3 regions of the Thalassospira sp. MCCC 1A02898 genome follow, and region 3 is predicted to be linked to each of the others. Evidence: predicted binding sites of a transcription regulator. Region 3 holds the regulator's gene; each other region holds the start of a gene.
The links. The regulator PhoB, encoded in region 3, activates phosphate uptake and scavenging genes when phosphate is short. The targets are predictions, from matches to a motif close to TNTCATAAAACTGTCA.
Positions count from the first base shown of each region.

Region 1: a site for PhoB is predicted at 1,900-1,915, ahead of AUQ41_RS06935 (diacylglycerol kinase family protein). Genes of this name have one in related genera too.
Region 2: a site for PhoB is predicted at 1,932-1,947, ahead of AUQ41_RS09955 (alkaline phosphatase). Genes of this name have one in related genera too.

Region 1 is NZ_LPXK01000009.1:48,041-52,295, reverse strand. Features, by position in the region: gene AUQ41_RS06940 (methyl-accepting chemotaxis protein) at 1-625, opposite strand, end outside; gene AUQ41_RS06935 (diacylglycerol kinase family protein) at 939-1,886, opposite strand; gene AUQ41_RS06930 (UDP-2,3-diacylglucosamine diphosphatase) at 2,105-3,022, shown strand; gene AUQ41_RS06925 (glycosyltransferase family 1 protein) at 3,019-4,161, shown strand; gene AUQ41_RS06920 (hypothetical protein) at 4,173-4,255, opposite strand, start outside.
Region 2 is NZ_LPXK01000010.1:173,860-178,114, reverse strand. Features, by position in the region: gene AUQ41_RS09960 (penicillin-binding protein 1A) at 1-1,785, shown strand, start outside; gene AUQ41_RS09955 (alkaline phosphatase) at 2,036-3,607, shown strand; one part of gene prfB (peptide chain release factor 2) at 3,779-3,847, shown strand; one part of gene prfB (peptide chain release factor 2) at 3,849-4,255, shown strand, end outside.
Region 3 is NZ_LPXK01000011.1:49,402-53,656, reverse strand. Features, by position in the region: gene AUQ41_RS11250 (hypothetical protein) at 1-10, opposite strand, end outside; gene AUQ41_RS11245 (cation:proton antiporter) at 64-1,812, shown strand; gene phoB (phosphate regulon transcriptional regulator PhoB) at 1,893-2,591, opposite strand; gene phoU (phosphate signaling complex protein PhoU) at 2,609-3,331, opposite strand; gene pstB (phosphate ABC transporter ATP-binding protein PstB) at 3,354-4,157, opposite strand; gene pstA (phosphate ABC transporter permease PstA) at 4,159-4,255, opposite strand, start outside.

The sequences.
Region 1 (4,255 bases), on a different contig from region 3:
GCCCCAATGCGGCCTCAAGCTTTGCAAATTCATCGGCGGATTTGGCGCCAAAGCTGTCATCCTGACGGCCAATCAGGATATTGGCATACAACCTTGCCAGAAGTGCATGTTCACGTGCCGCGACTGAGCGTTTGAGGAGTTCAAGATCGCCGGTATTCTGCGCATGGGCAACAAGCTTGTCGAGATCGGCAACGATCTTGATCCCGTCAGGTTCAAGGCGATCCAGGATCAGGGAATGGTATTCGTCGCTCAGGTTTTTGGCCGAGGCGAAGCTTGCCAGATAGGCATCAAGCTCTTCGGCGATGTGTTCAATGCGGCTTCGATGTTGTTCGCCAATGAACTTCTCACGGGCGTCATCAAGCATCAGATCAAGCTGCTTGGCATAGGTGAACACGGCTTCGGCATCTGCCGGATCAGCCGTATTGGCAAATTCACGCGCGTGACTGTTAAAGCGTAGGAACTGCGTTTCAATCTCGCTGATCAGCGCGGCTTCTTCAACATAATGGGCATATTCATCCACATCGTGTGAAACAGCAACAAAGGTGAAATACGCAAAGGCAAGTGCCGAAATGAGAATTGCCAGCACCACGGCAAAACCAGCCAGAATTTTTGTTTTTATCTGCATGTCAGCCAACACACCTGAGTTGAGAACCAAAGCAGAGGACCCCGAAACCATCGTCAATCTCCCTGAATGGCGATGATCTTCATCAACGCTGTTCGTCAAATTTCGAAGCAAGTTTCGCGATTCAAAATCCACCCAAATTCCCTCTGATCGGGAGGTACAAGTCACGCGCACTACGTTAAAATCAAGGTGGGGAACAGAAATACAACTTCAAGGACCCGTTGATAATTCATCATGAGTACTTGAAAAATCCCGAAAGTCCGGGCATTTGCCCGAGGCAACCGAACAATCCGTGTAACGACTTTGGGGTGTGCTTTTAATCCGCAGCGATCCGAAGCAGATCAGGTGATGGGTGATCGGTCTTCGAAGACAATTCGGCATAAGCCGGCGGCACCATCAATCGCACAGGATAGGGGGACAAGCTGATCTCGCACGGCAGCTTACCGGCACTTTCCCCGTCAATCTGAAGCGGGGCCGGGCCGCAATGACTGGTGATCGTGATGCGCTCTGCCCGAACCACCGAAACGTCGCTTTGGGCATGCAACCGATTAAGTGTCAGTGCCAGACCATAACGTGACAAGGCCCCGATACCGTTGCCTGGCATCAGCACCACATCAAGGCTGTTGGCGGTCAGGCTGGCATCGGGCGAAATGACAAATGCCCCGCCATAATGTTGCGCATGGGTTACAACCACGCCCGACACCCGATAATTTTCCCGACCGATACTGACTTCAAAATCACGATGACGCGGGAAAAAGATGTTGCGAAGGCCTTCCAGAACATAGGCCCCCTTGCCAATCAGGCGCTTGAGCCGCAGCGAAACATTGGCGACCGTATCGGCATCGGCCCCCATGCCGACCATCAAAAAGAACGCCCGGCCATTGACCAGTCCTGGACGGACCCAGACCATACCGGGATTGTTGATATAGTCGGCAATTGCGCGTGCCCGGATTTCAAGCCCGACTTCAACCGCAAGCACATTGGCCGTTCCAAGCGGGATGATGCCAAGTGGCGGGACCTCGTGCCCGTCAATCTGGGCATCAAGCAATCCGTTTAATGCCTCGTTAAGCGACCCGTCGCCACCGGCAACAAACAAACGTTGATGGGCACGGACCTTGCGGGCCAGTTCACGGGCGTGACCGGGATGGGTGGTTTGCAGCAACTCCACCTTGATGCCGGCATGTTGCAATATCTGGGATAAAAACCGCTGTTTATTGCCACCGGCCCGTGGATTGAAGATGACAGTCACATCCGCATCGGTCATTTGGACCCACTTCTGAAATAAAAATGAAATAAATTTTTCACAGCATCTACCATATGAAATAAAACATGTAACAGTTGCTTTACAGAACTGCGAAATTTCTGTGAACGGGTTATATAATCGAACGATTTGTTTTAAACCGATACTGGCTTGGAACAGTATTCGGCAAGACAAACTGTCGAATTCCAGCCATCCTTTTGGCAGGATACGGAGGAGCGGCAATGACAGCGATGACGCTGCAACCGCATTACCGCACGGTCTGGATTTCAGACGTCCATCTGGGGACACGTGGATGTCAGGCAGACCTTCTATTGGATTTCCTCAATGAAGTGACGGCAGACACTTATTATCTGGTGGGTGACATTATTGACGGCTGGCGCCTTAAGAAAAGCTGGTACTGGCCGGAAAGTCATCATGCCGTGATCACGACAATCATGGAAAAGGCAAAGAATGGCGCCAAAGTCATCTTCGTCCCCGGGAACCATGATGAATTCGCCCGCGAGTTTGTCGATATGACTTTTGGCCATGTCGACGTTAAAATGAACGATATCCACGTCACCGCCGATGGCAAGCGCCTTTTGGTCATCCATGGCGATGAGTTTGACGGGGTCGTCAAATACGCCAAGTGGCTGGCCTATCTGGGTGACACCGCCTACAACCTTGCCATTACACTCAACCGCTATTTCAACGGCGTTCGCCGTCGGCTTGGTTACGGATACTGGTCGCTTTCGGCTTATCTTAAGAACCGAGTAAAGAACGCGGTTCAGTTCATCTGCAACTTTGAAAATGCCGTCGCCCACGAAGCCGCCAAACGCAAGGTGGATGGCGTGGTTTGCGGCCATATCCATCACGCCGAAAAACGCAAGATCGGCGATGTGCTCTATTGCAATGATGGTGATTGGGTTGAAAGCTGTACGGCCCTTGTCGAAGACAAGGAAGGCAAGCTTGAGCTGCTGCACTGGGCCGAAATGCGCCAGATGGCAATGAGCCATTCAAGCCCCGGTCACGATGCGGCAAGCGCCCCGTCGCTTGGCCTTGGCAAATTGATTTCCATGTTTCGTATCGCCCATGAAGCGGGCAACTCTGCATCGGGCTCTTCGAAAAAGGGCAATGATGCACCGATTGGAAAGACTGCATGAAAATACTGATCGTAACCGATGCCTGGTATCCGCAGGTCAACGGTGTTGTCCGTACCCTTGAAACCGTACGGGGCGAGTTGGGTGAGATGGGACATGACGTGCATGTCATCTCGCCCGATCAGTTTAAAACCATCCCCTGCCCGACTTATCCGGAAATCCGGCTGGCGCTTTTTGCCAAACGCAAAATGGCCAAGATGATCGAAGCCCTTCATCCGGTCGCGATCCATATTTCCACCGAAGGCCCGCTGGGTCAGGCCGCACGGGCCTATTGCCTTAAGCGTGGCATTCCGTTTTCGACCGCCTATCACACGCGCTTCCCGGAATATATTCACGCCCGCTGGCGCCTGCCGCTTTCGATCCTTTATCGCGGCATGAAGCATTTCCACGGCAAATCGCAATCCGTCATGGTGGCAACCGAAACCCTGCGTCAGGAACTCTCCGACTGGGGTTTTAACAACCTGCAAATCTGGTCACGCGGTGTGGATCTGGACCTGTTCCGCCCCCGCCCGGACGCCAGTTTTGGCGATTTCCCAAAACCGCACTGGCTGTTTGTCGGCCGGGTTGCGGTAGAAAAGAATATCGGCCATTTTCTGGATCTTGACCTGCCGGGCACAAAGTTTGTCGTTGGCGATGGCCCGCAGCTAAATGAGCTCAAGGGCAAGTATCCCAACGCGCAGTTTCTCGGCAAAAAAATTGGTGAAGAACTGGCAACGGCCTTTGCCGCAGCCGACGTCTTTGTCTTCCCCAGCAAGACGGATACTTTCGGCCTTGTGATCCTTGAAGCCCTGGCATCGGGCACCCCGGTCGCGGTTTTCCCGGTTCAGGGACCAGCCGATATCGTGCGTGGCACCAAGGCCGGCGCCATCGATGCCGACCTGCGCGAGGCCGCCTTGGCCGCGTTGGAACTTAAAAGTGACGATGCCCGCGCATTGGCCGAACAATATAGCTGGCGCAATTCCGCCAACCAGTTCTTGCACAATCTGGCACCGTTTTCCGGTGGGTTTGATGGCGTTGAGGCAACCCGTATTTCACTGGATGACGCGGCAAACACCAGCGCAGCAACATCAAAGGTCGCAGAACCGGATCACGCGCCTGAGACCGCCGCAGGCAAGGCACCTGTTGGGCAACCAGCCCAATAGGTCGCGCCTGATCAGCGATAAAGGCTTTTTCGCAAGGTGCGATATGCCCAAAGACCGTTGAGCGCATCCGTACCCAGCCAGCGACGGAACGGGC
Region 2 (4,255 bases), on a different contig from region 3:
CCGGTCCGCAACCACGACGAAGCCAAGGCACGCCGCAACTGGGTGATCGGCCGGATGCTGGAAGAAAATTACATCACCGAGGCCGAAGCACAGGCGGCATGGTCGGCCCCGCTTCAGGGCAAAAGCCGTGAATCGGTTGATACCTATCAGGCTGATTTCTTTGCCGAGGACGTCCGTCGCCAGCTTGTGGACCGTTACGGCGAAGGCATGCTGTATGACGGTGGCCTTTCTGTGCGTTCGACCGTGGTTCCGCGTTTGCAGGATATCGCCGACAAGGCACTGTTTGACGGCTTGGTCGAATATGACCGCCGCCATGGCTGGCGCGGCCCCATCACCAATATTGACCTGTCGGGCAACTGGCAGCAGGCCTTGCGCGAAGTTGAAACGCCCGCCGATATCCCGTGGGATCGTGCGGTTGTTCTTGATACCGACGCCAACGAGGCAAAACTGGGCCTGATGAATGGCGAGCAGGGCCGCATTCCGCTGCGCTTCCTGACATGGGCGCGCCCGTGGCAAAAGGGCCAGACATTGGGTGCGGTCGTTAACCGCCCGTCAGATGTCCTCAAACCCGGCGATGTCATTTACGTCAAGCATTTCGCCGAACTTGATGGCGAGACGCTTCCGCCCAATACCTATGGCCTGCGTCAGATCCCGAACGTGAATGGTGGTCTGGTGGCGATGGACCCGCATACCGGTCGCGTACTGGCGATGTCGGGCGGTTTTTCGCACGATCTGTCGAAATTCAACCGCGCGACACAGGCCCGCCGTCAGCCGGGTTCGGCCTTCAAGCCGTTTATTTATCTGGCGGCCCTGGACCAAGGCTTTACGCCGTCCACACTGGTGCTTGATGCGCCGTTTGTGATTGATCAGGGGCCGGGGCTTGGTAAATGGAAACCGGGCAACTATAGCGGCCAGTTCTATGGTCCTTCGACCATGCGCCTTGGTATCGAAAAATCGCGAAACCTGATGACGGTGCGTCTGGCCCAGACCATCGGCATGCCGACGGTTGTCGATTATGCCGAACGGTTCGGCATTGTTGATGAAATGCCAGATGTCCTGTCGATGTCGCTTGGCGCGGCTGAAACGACGGTGATGCGACTGACCGCGGCCTATGCCGAACTGGTCAATGGTGGCAAGAAAATCACGCCAACCCTGATCGACCGTATTCAGGACCGTCGCGGCAATGTGATTTATCGTCGTGACGAACGCGAATGCAGCCTGTGTCAGGATGTGGAATTCCGCAATCAGATGCCGCCTGATCTGCCCGATACCCGTGAACAACTGACCGATCCGGCCAGTGCGTTCCAGATGGTCCACATCATGGAAGGCGTTATTTCACGTGGTACTGGCCGGACAATCGCCGAACTTGGGTATCCGTTGGCTGGTAAAACCGGCACGACCAATGATTCGCGTGATGCATGGTTTGTCGGCTTCTCGCCGGATTTGGCTGTTGGCGTTTATGTCGGCTTTGATGACAACCGATCCCTTGGCGACAAGGAGCAGGGCGCAAGTGCCGCTGCCCCGATCTGGAAGGAATTCATGCGCGGTGCACTTGAAGGCACCAAAGCCATTCCGTTCCGTACACCGCCGGGCATTCGCATGGTCCGTGTTGAATCGCGTACCGGCCTTCCGGCTGGCCCGGGCGCTCAGGACGTGATCTGGGAGGCCTTCAAACCCGGCACCATCCCGGCATCAAACGACAACGTGATTGATGGCGGGTATAGCGGATCTGGCAATTCGGATAACAGCGCAGGCGCTGTGTCCGGTCCGGGTGGCATTTATTAGGCTGCGCGACAACGATCATATAGTTGCGAAATTCGCCGCTTAAATATCAACAAAGCCGGATGTGATCAGCATCCGGCTTTGTTCGTTCAGGGATGTGTTCATCTGAAAGAATTTGTTTTCAAATCAGGCCTTTCGCGACGTTGCGCTGTCATCAAACAATGACAAAACGATCAAACGGGTGACATCGCACTGTCATTTGATTTTGTCATTCTCCTCAAGGTGATTTTCATACCTTGAAGAGGGTTTCGTTATGTCGTTTCGACTTTCCCGCCGCAAATTTCTTGCCACCAGCGCAACAGCAGGTGCCGCATCCGCCATGGGTGGTTTCTTTATGCCATCTATTTCCCGTGCTGCTGATCGCCCGATGATTACCCATGGGGTGCAAAGTGGTGATGTGACCGCCAATACCGCCTGCATCTGGGGGCGTGCGGATCGTGCATCACGCATGATCACCGAAATCGCAACCACCGAAGGCTTCAAAAATTCGGTCCGCATCCCGCATGTCGATGTACTGCCGGAACGTGATTTTGCCGGCAAGCTTGCACTGGCGGACCTGCCCGCTGGGCAAGATGTTTTTTACAAGATCCATTTTGAAAACCTTGATGACGCACGCGCATCGTCCGAGCCGATTATTGGCCATTTCCGCACTGCACCGGCGGCGAAACGCAATATTCGGTTTGGCTGGTCAGGCGACACGGCCGGGCAGGGCTGGGGCATCGATGAAGATCGTGGCGGCATGAAAACCTATGCCACCATTGCCAAACACAACCCGGATTTCTTCATCCATTCCGGTGATACCATCTATGCCGATGGTCCGTTTGCCGAAACCCAGAAAACCCCGGATGGGCAGATTTGGAAAAACATCACCACCGAAGACACCGCCAAGGTTGCCGAAACCATTGACGAGTTTCGCGGCAACTACAAATACAACATGCTTGATCAGCATCTGCGCGAATTCAACCGCCTGATCCCGGTCTATTATCAATGGGATGACCACGAAGTTACCAACAACTGGTATCCGGGCGAGATGCTGCTTGGCGATGATCGATACACTGAAAAATCAGCATCCCTTCTGGCAGCAAGGGCAAACCGTGCATTCCGCGAAATGTTACCCGTCACCGAACACGCATCCGAGCCGGGGCGGGTGTATCGCAAAGTATCTTATGGTCCGTCCTTGGAAATCTTCTTCCTCGATATGCGGACCTATCGCGGCACCAACGATGCCAATAACAGTGCAACACCGACCGACAATACCGACTTCCTTGGGCGTGCGCAGATGGAATGGCTTAAGCGCGGCCTTTTGAATTCCAAGGCGACCTGGAAAGTCATCGCGGCGGACATGCCGATTGGCATGATTGTCTATGATGACTGGAAAAACAAAAGCACGTTTGAAAACCTTGCCAATGGCGATGGTGCACCTGCCGGACGTGAGCTTGAAATTGTTGAACTGCTGCGCTTTATCAAGAATGCCAAAATCAACAATACGGTCTGGCTGACGGCCGATGTGCATTACACCGCTGCCCATTACTATGACCCGAACAAGGCGCAGTTCCAGGACTTCGAACCGTTCTGGGAATTTGTATCGGGCCCACTGCATGCCGGGACCTTTGGCCCCAGTGACATGGACAACACATTCGGTCCGCAGGTGAAATTCACCAAACACCCAACCAAGGAGCAGGGCGTTAACCTGCCGCCATCCTATGGTTTGCAGTTCTTCGGTCTGGTCGATATCGATGCCGAAACCGAACAGTTCCGCGTGTCGCTTCGCGATGTTGCCGACGAGGAACTTTATACCGTAACGCTTGATCCTGTTTTGGGCTGATCCCCTATCAGACCATCGGAGCTTTGTTGCGAAACCCGGCACAAATTCTGTGTCGGGTTTTTGCATGGTTGCAGGGGTTTCAAGCGGGACAAAAACTGTTATAAGCCACGCCGACATTGCTACATCAAACATGTGGCAAAACAGATTTTCAGACGAGTAACGGAGACATCAATGCGCGCCGAAGCACAGGCATTGGTCGATGAAATCAAGCAGTCGATGGCACTGCTGAGGAGGCATCTTTGACTGGGATAACGCTCTTAGACGCCTCGACGAACTGAACGCACTTGCCGAAGACCCGACCCTTTGGGACGATGCGGCAAACGCGCAGAAAGTCATGCGTGAACGTACCCAGCTTGATGACGCCATCAATGGTTATAAAAAGCTCGCCCAGGAGCTTGAAGACAGTGTTGGTCTGATCGAACTCGGCGAAGCCGAAGGCGACAACGAAACCGTCGAAGAGGCCGAAGAGGTTCTGCGCTCGATCCGCGACATCGCGGCAAAGCGGGAACTTGAGAGCCTGCTTTCGGGCGAGGCCGATGGCAACGATGCCTATCTTGAGATTCATGCCGGCGCTGGCGGGACCGAGGCCCAGGATTGGGCATCGATGCTGGCGCGCATGTATTATCGTTGGGCGGAGTCCAAGGGCTA
Region 3 (4,255 bases):
TTTCAGGCATTTAGGTCCTGATACCCTTTGATTATTTGACCGCCTTCCGGAACGAATTTCGCCATGCATCACAGCGTCCTGTTTGAGCTGTTTCTTATTCTGACTGCCGCGATCATTGCGGTGCCGATTGCGCACAAGCTGCGTGCGAATTCGATCATCGGCTTTCTGATTGGCGGGTTCTTTATCGGGCCATTCGGCTTTGGCCTGATTTCCGAACGCGAAGACATTTCCACGGTTGCCGAACTGGGCGTGGTTTTCCTGCTGTTCATGATCGGGCTGGAGCTTTCGCGTGATCGTTTGCGCGTCATTGGCGGGCGGTTTGCCGGTCTGGGCGTTTTGCAAATTCTGGTATCGATGGCAGCCCTTCTGGGGCTTCTGGTTGTCATGGAATTCCCGCTGCCGACGGCTTTGGTGATTGCAGGGGCGCTTGCGCTTTCATCGACTGCGATCATCCTCAAACAGCTTTCCGATGACAAGCAGCTCAATACCCGGTTTGGCCGTGCGGCCCTTGCCATTTTGTTATTGCAGGACGTGGCGGTTGGTCCGTTCCTGATCATGGTGCAGGCAGCAGGTGATGCTGGCACGGAAACCAGCCCGTGGATGAGCATCCTGCTTGGTTTCGGGTCGGTTGCGTTGTTGTTACTCGTCGGGCGGTATGTGTTGCCGCGCCTGTTTCGCTATATCGCGTCGCTTAAGAACCCGGAACTGTTTGCCATCGGCACGCTGTTTGTTGTGCTGGCCGCCAGCACCTTGACCGAGGTTTCCGGGCTTTCGATGGCGCTGGGCGCGTTTATCGCCGGGGTGATGCTGGCCGAAACCGAGTTCCGCCATCAGATCGAAGCCGACATTTCGCCGTTCCGCGGCGTGTTCCTGTCGCTGTTCTTTATGTCGGTGGGCATGTCGGTTGATGCCGACGTTGTTTATAACGAATTTGGCACCATTCTGATGTGGCTGGTGCTGTTGCTGGTGATCAAGACGGCGGTTTTGTTCGTTCTGGCGCGTGCGATCCGGTTTGAAACCGGCCTTGCCATACGGGTGGCGATGAGTTTGGCCGCCGGCGGCGAATTTGCCTTTGTGATGTTTGCCCTGGCCGCGCAAAATGGCGCGGTGCCGCTTGAAATGGCCGCCATGCTGATCCCGGTGGTGGCGATTTCGATGGCGCTGACCCCGACCCTGATCAGCCTGGGTCACAAGATCGAGGAAAAGCTTCATCCCAAGGAAGAAGACCAGCTTGGCAAGATTGCAGAGGAGTCCGAGGGCATTCACCAGCATGTTCTGGTGATCGGAAGCGGCCGCGTTGGCCGGGTTCTGGCCCGGTTGCTCAAGACGCGCAACATTCCGTTCATTGTGCTGGATAGTGACGCACAGCAGGTTTCGCGCGGTCGGGCAGAAGGCCTTCCGGTTTACTTTGCCGACGGGTCCAGACCGGAAACTTTCCGGGCCGCACACACCGATGAGGCAAAAATTGCGGTTGTTGCCATGGGGAACCCGCATGCGACCGAGAAGACGGTCGCCCTTTTGCGCCAGCATTACCCGCATCTGAAGATCTTTGCCCGCGCGCAAGACATCACCCATATCGGGCCGCTGTCGCGCCACGGGGCGGATGCGGCCATCCCGGAGGTTCTGGAAACCGGGTTGCGGTTATCTGATCACGTTTTGGCGGCGTGCGACGTGCCGCAGGAAGATATTGATGCCGAAATCGCCAAATTCCGCCGTGCGGACATGCTTTTGATGAACGAACTGGCGCCGCGCCCGCAGCGCAAGCCGTCAGGGTCGGAGAGTTCGGACAAACCGGCGAAAGAAAAATCGTAAAGCCGTTACGCGGTGAAAACAAAAACCCCCGCGGCAAATCGCTGCGGGGGTTTTTTAATCGGATCAGGCTCTAAACCGGCTTAGGCAGCGGTTTCAGAGTCCAGCGCGTAGCCCGCGGCACGGACGGTGCGGATGATATCGCGCGTCCCCTTGACGTCATTGAGCGCCTTGCGCAGGCGACGGATATGAACGTCAACTGTCCGGGTTTCGACATAGATGTTCGGGCCCCAAACCGCGTTAAGCAGCTGTTCGCGCGAGAAAACCCGCCCCGGATGTTCGAGGAAATAGCGCAGCAGACGGAACTCGGTCGGGCCAAGATGGATCGATTTTCCATTGCGGCTGACCCGGTGGGCGGCGAGATCCATTTCGATGTCGGAATAGATCAACTGCCCTTGTGGTTGCGCCGGACCGGACCGGCGCAAAAGTGCGCGGATACGGGCCAGAAGCTCGCCAATGGCAAACGGCTTGGTGACATAGTCATCAGCCCCGGTATCAAGACCGCGGATCCGGTCGCCCTCTTCGCCGCGCGCAGTCACCATGATCACCGGCAAATCGCGGCTTTCAGGCTTGCGGCGGATCTGACGGCAGACCTCGATCCCCGACATCACCGGCAGCATCCAGTCGAGCAAAACCAGATCGACATGGGTTTCAGCCAGAATTTTCAACGCTTCGTCACCGTCACCGGCTTCGACAACCTGCATCCCCTCGCGTTCGAGGTTGTAGCGCAACATGGTTACGATTGCTGCCTCGTCCTCGACGATAAGAACCGTTGGGTCCATCTTCCTATGCTCCCGTGTCAGTCATTCGGTTCGACAACAGCGAAGTTCGCTGCGTCGTTTTTTGGCCGGTCAATCCCCGGCAGGTCTTCGCCCTTGATCCGGTAATAGATCGTTTCGGCGATATTGGTTGCGTGATCACCGATACGTTCGATGTTCTTGGCAATGAACAACAGATGGGTCGATGCGGTAATGTTGCGCGGATCTTCCATCATGTAGGTCAGCAATTCGCGGAACAGCGAATTGTACATATCGTCGACTTCCTGATCGCGTTCCCAGACCCGATGGGCCTTTTCGGCGTCGCTTTCGATATAGGCATCCAGGACATCCTTGATGATTTCCTGGGCCAGCTTGGCCATGTTCGGGATCGCCTGAACCGGGCGGATCGGCGGGATCTGGTTCAGCACCTGCGCGCGTTTGGCGATGTTTTTGGCAAGATCACCAATGCGTTCAAGATCGTTTGATAGCTTAAGGGCCGTCACCACCTGACGCAGGTCATCTGCCATCGGCTGACGCAGGGCCAGAAGACGGACGGCAAAGTCCTGGACTTCCTGTTCGAGCACGTCAATGCGCTGATCGGACAGGATGACTTTCTCGGCCAGTTCGGAATCGCGTTTGACGATGGATCTGATCGAGGAAATAAGCTGGCTTTCGGCAAGCCCGCCCATTTGCGAAATGATGTTGTTCAGACGGGTCAGTTCCTCGTCGAACGAACTTACGATATGGGTATGTTCATCAGCCATTTATGCGTACTCCTGGCGTCGCTTAACCGAAGCGGCCGGTAATGTAACCCTTGGTGCGTTCGTCCTTCGGGTTGGTAAAGATCTGATCGGTTTCACCGACTTCAACCAGCTTTCCAAGGTGGAAGAACGCGGTGCGCTGCGACACACGGGCGGCCTGCTGCATGGAGTGGGTCACGATCACGATCGTGTAGTTCGAACGCAACTCGTCTATCAGTTCCTCGACCTTGGCGGTCGCAATCGGATCAAGGGCCGAGCACGGCTCATCCATCAGGATGACTTCCGGGCTGACGGCAACCGCGCGTGCAATGCAAAGGCGCTGCTGCTGACCACCGGAAAGACCGGTTGCCGGCGATTGCAGACGATCTTTGACTTCTTTCAGAAGACCGGCACGTTCGAGCGAGGTCATGACGATTTCATCAAGTTCATCGCGCGAATTGACCAGACCATGAATACGCGGGCCATAGGCCACGTTGTCATAGATGGTTTTCGGGAACGGGTTCGGTTTCTGGAACACCATGCCGATGCGCGCGCGCAGCTGAACCACGTCGATCCGCTTGTCATAGATGTCGCGACCATCCAGGGTAACGTCACCTTTGATCGTCACACCGTCAATGGTGTCATTCATCCGGTTCAGGCAGCGCAGGAAGGTGGATTTACCACAGCCCGACGGGCCAATCAGTGCGGTTACCTGCTGTTCGGGGATATCAAGGTTGACCTCATAGAGGGCCTGATTGTCGCTATAGAAAAGATCGAGCTTGCGCGCGGTCATTTTCGGTTTTTCGACCGACGGCTCCGCCGTCATTGCGCTCTGGGATACAGCAGCCATTTTACCACTTCCGTTCAAATTTTTTGCGCAGATACACAGCCAGTCCATTCATCAGGACAAGGAAGGCCAGCAACACCATAATCGCTGCCGAGGTTTTC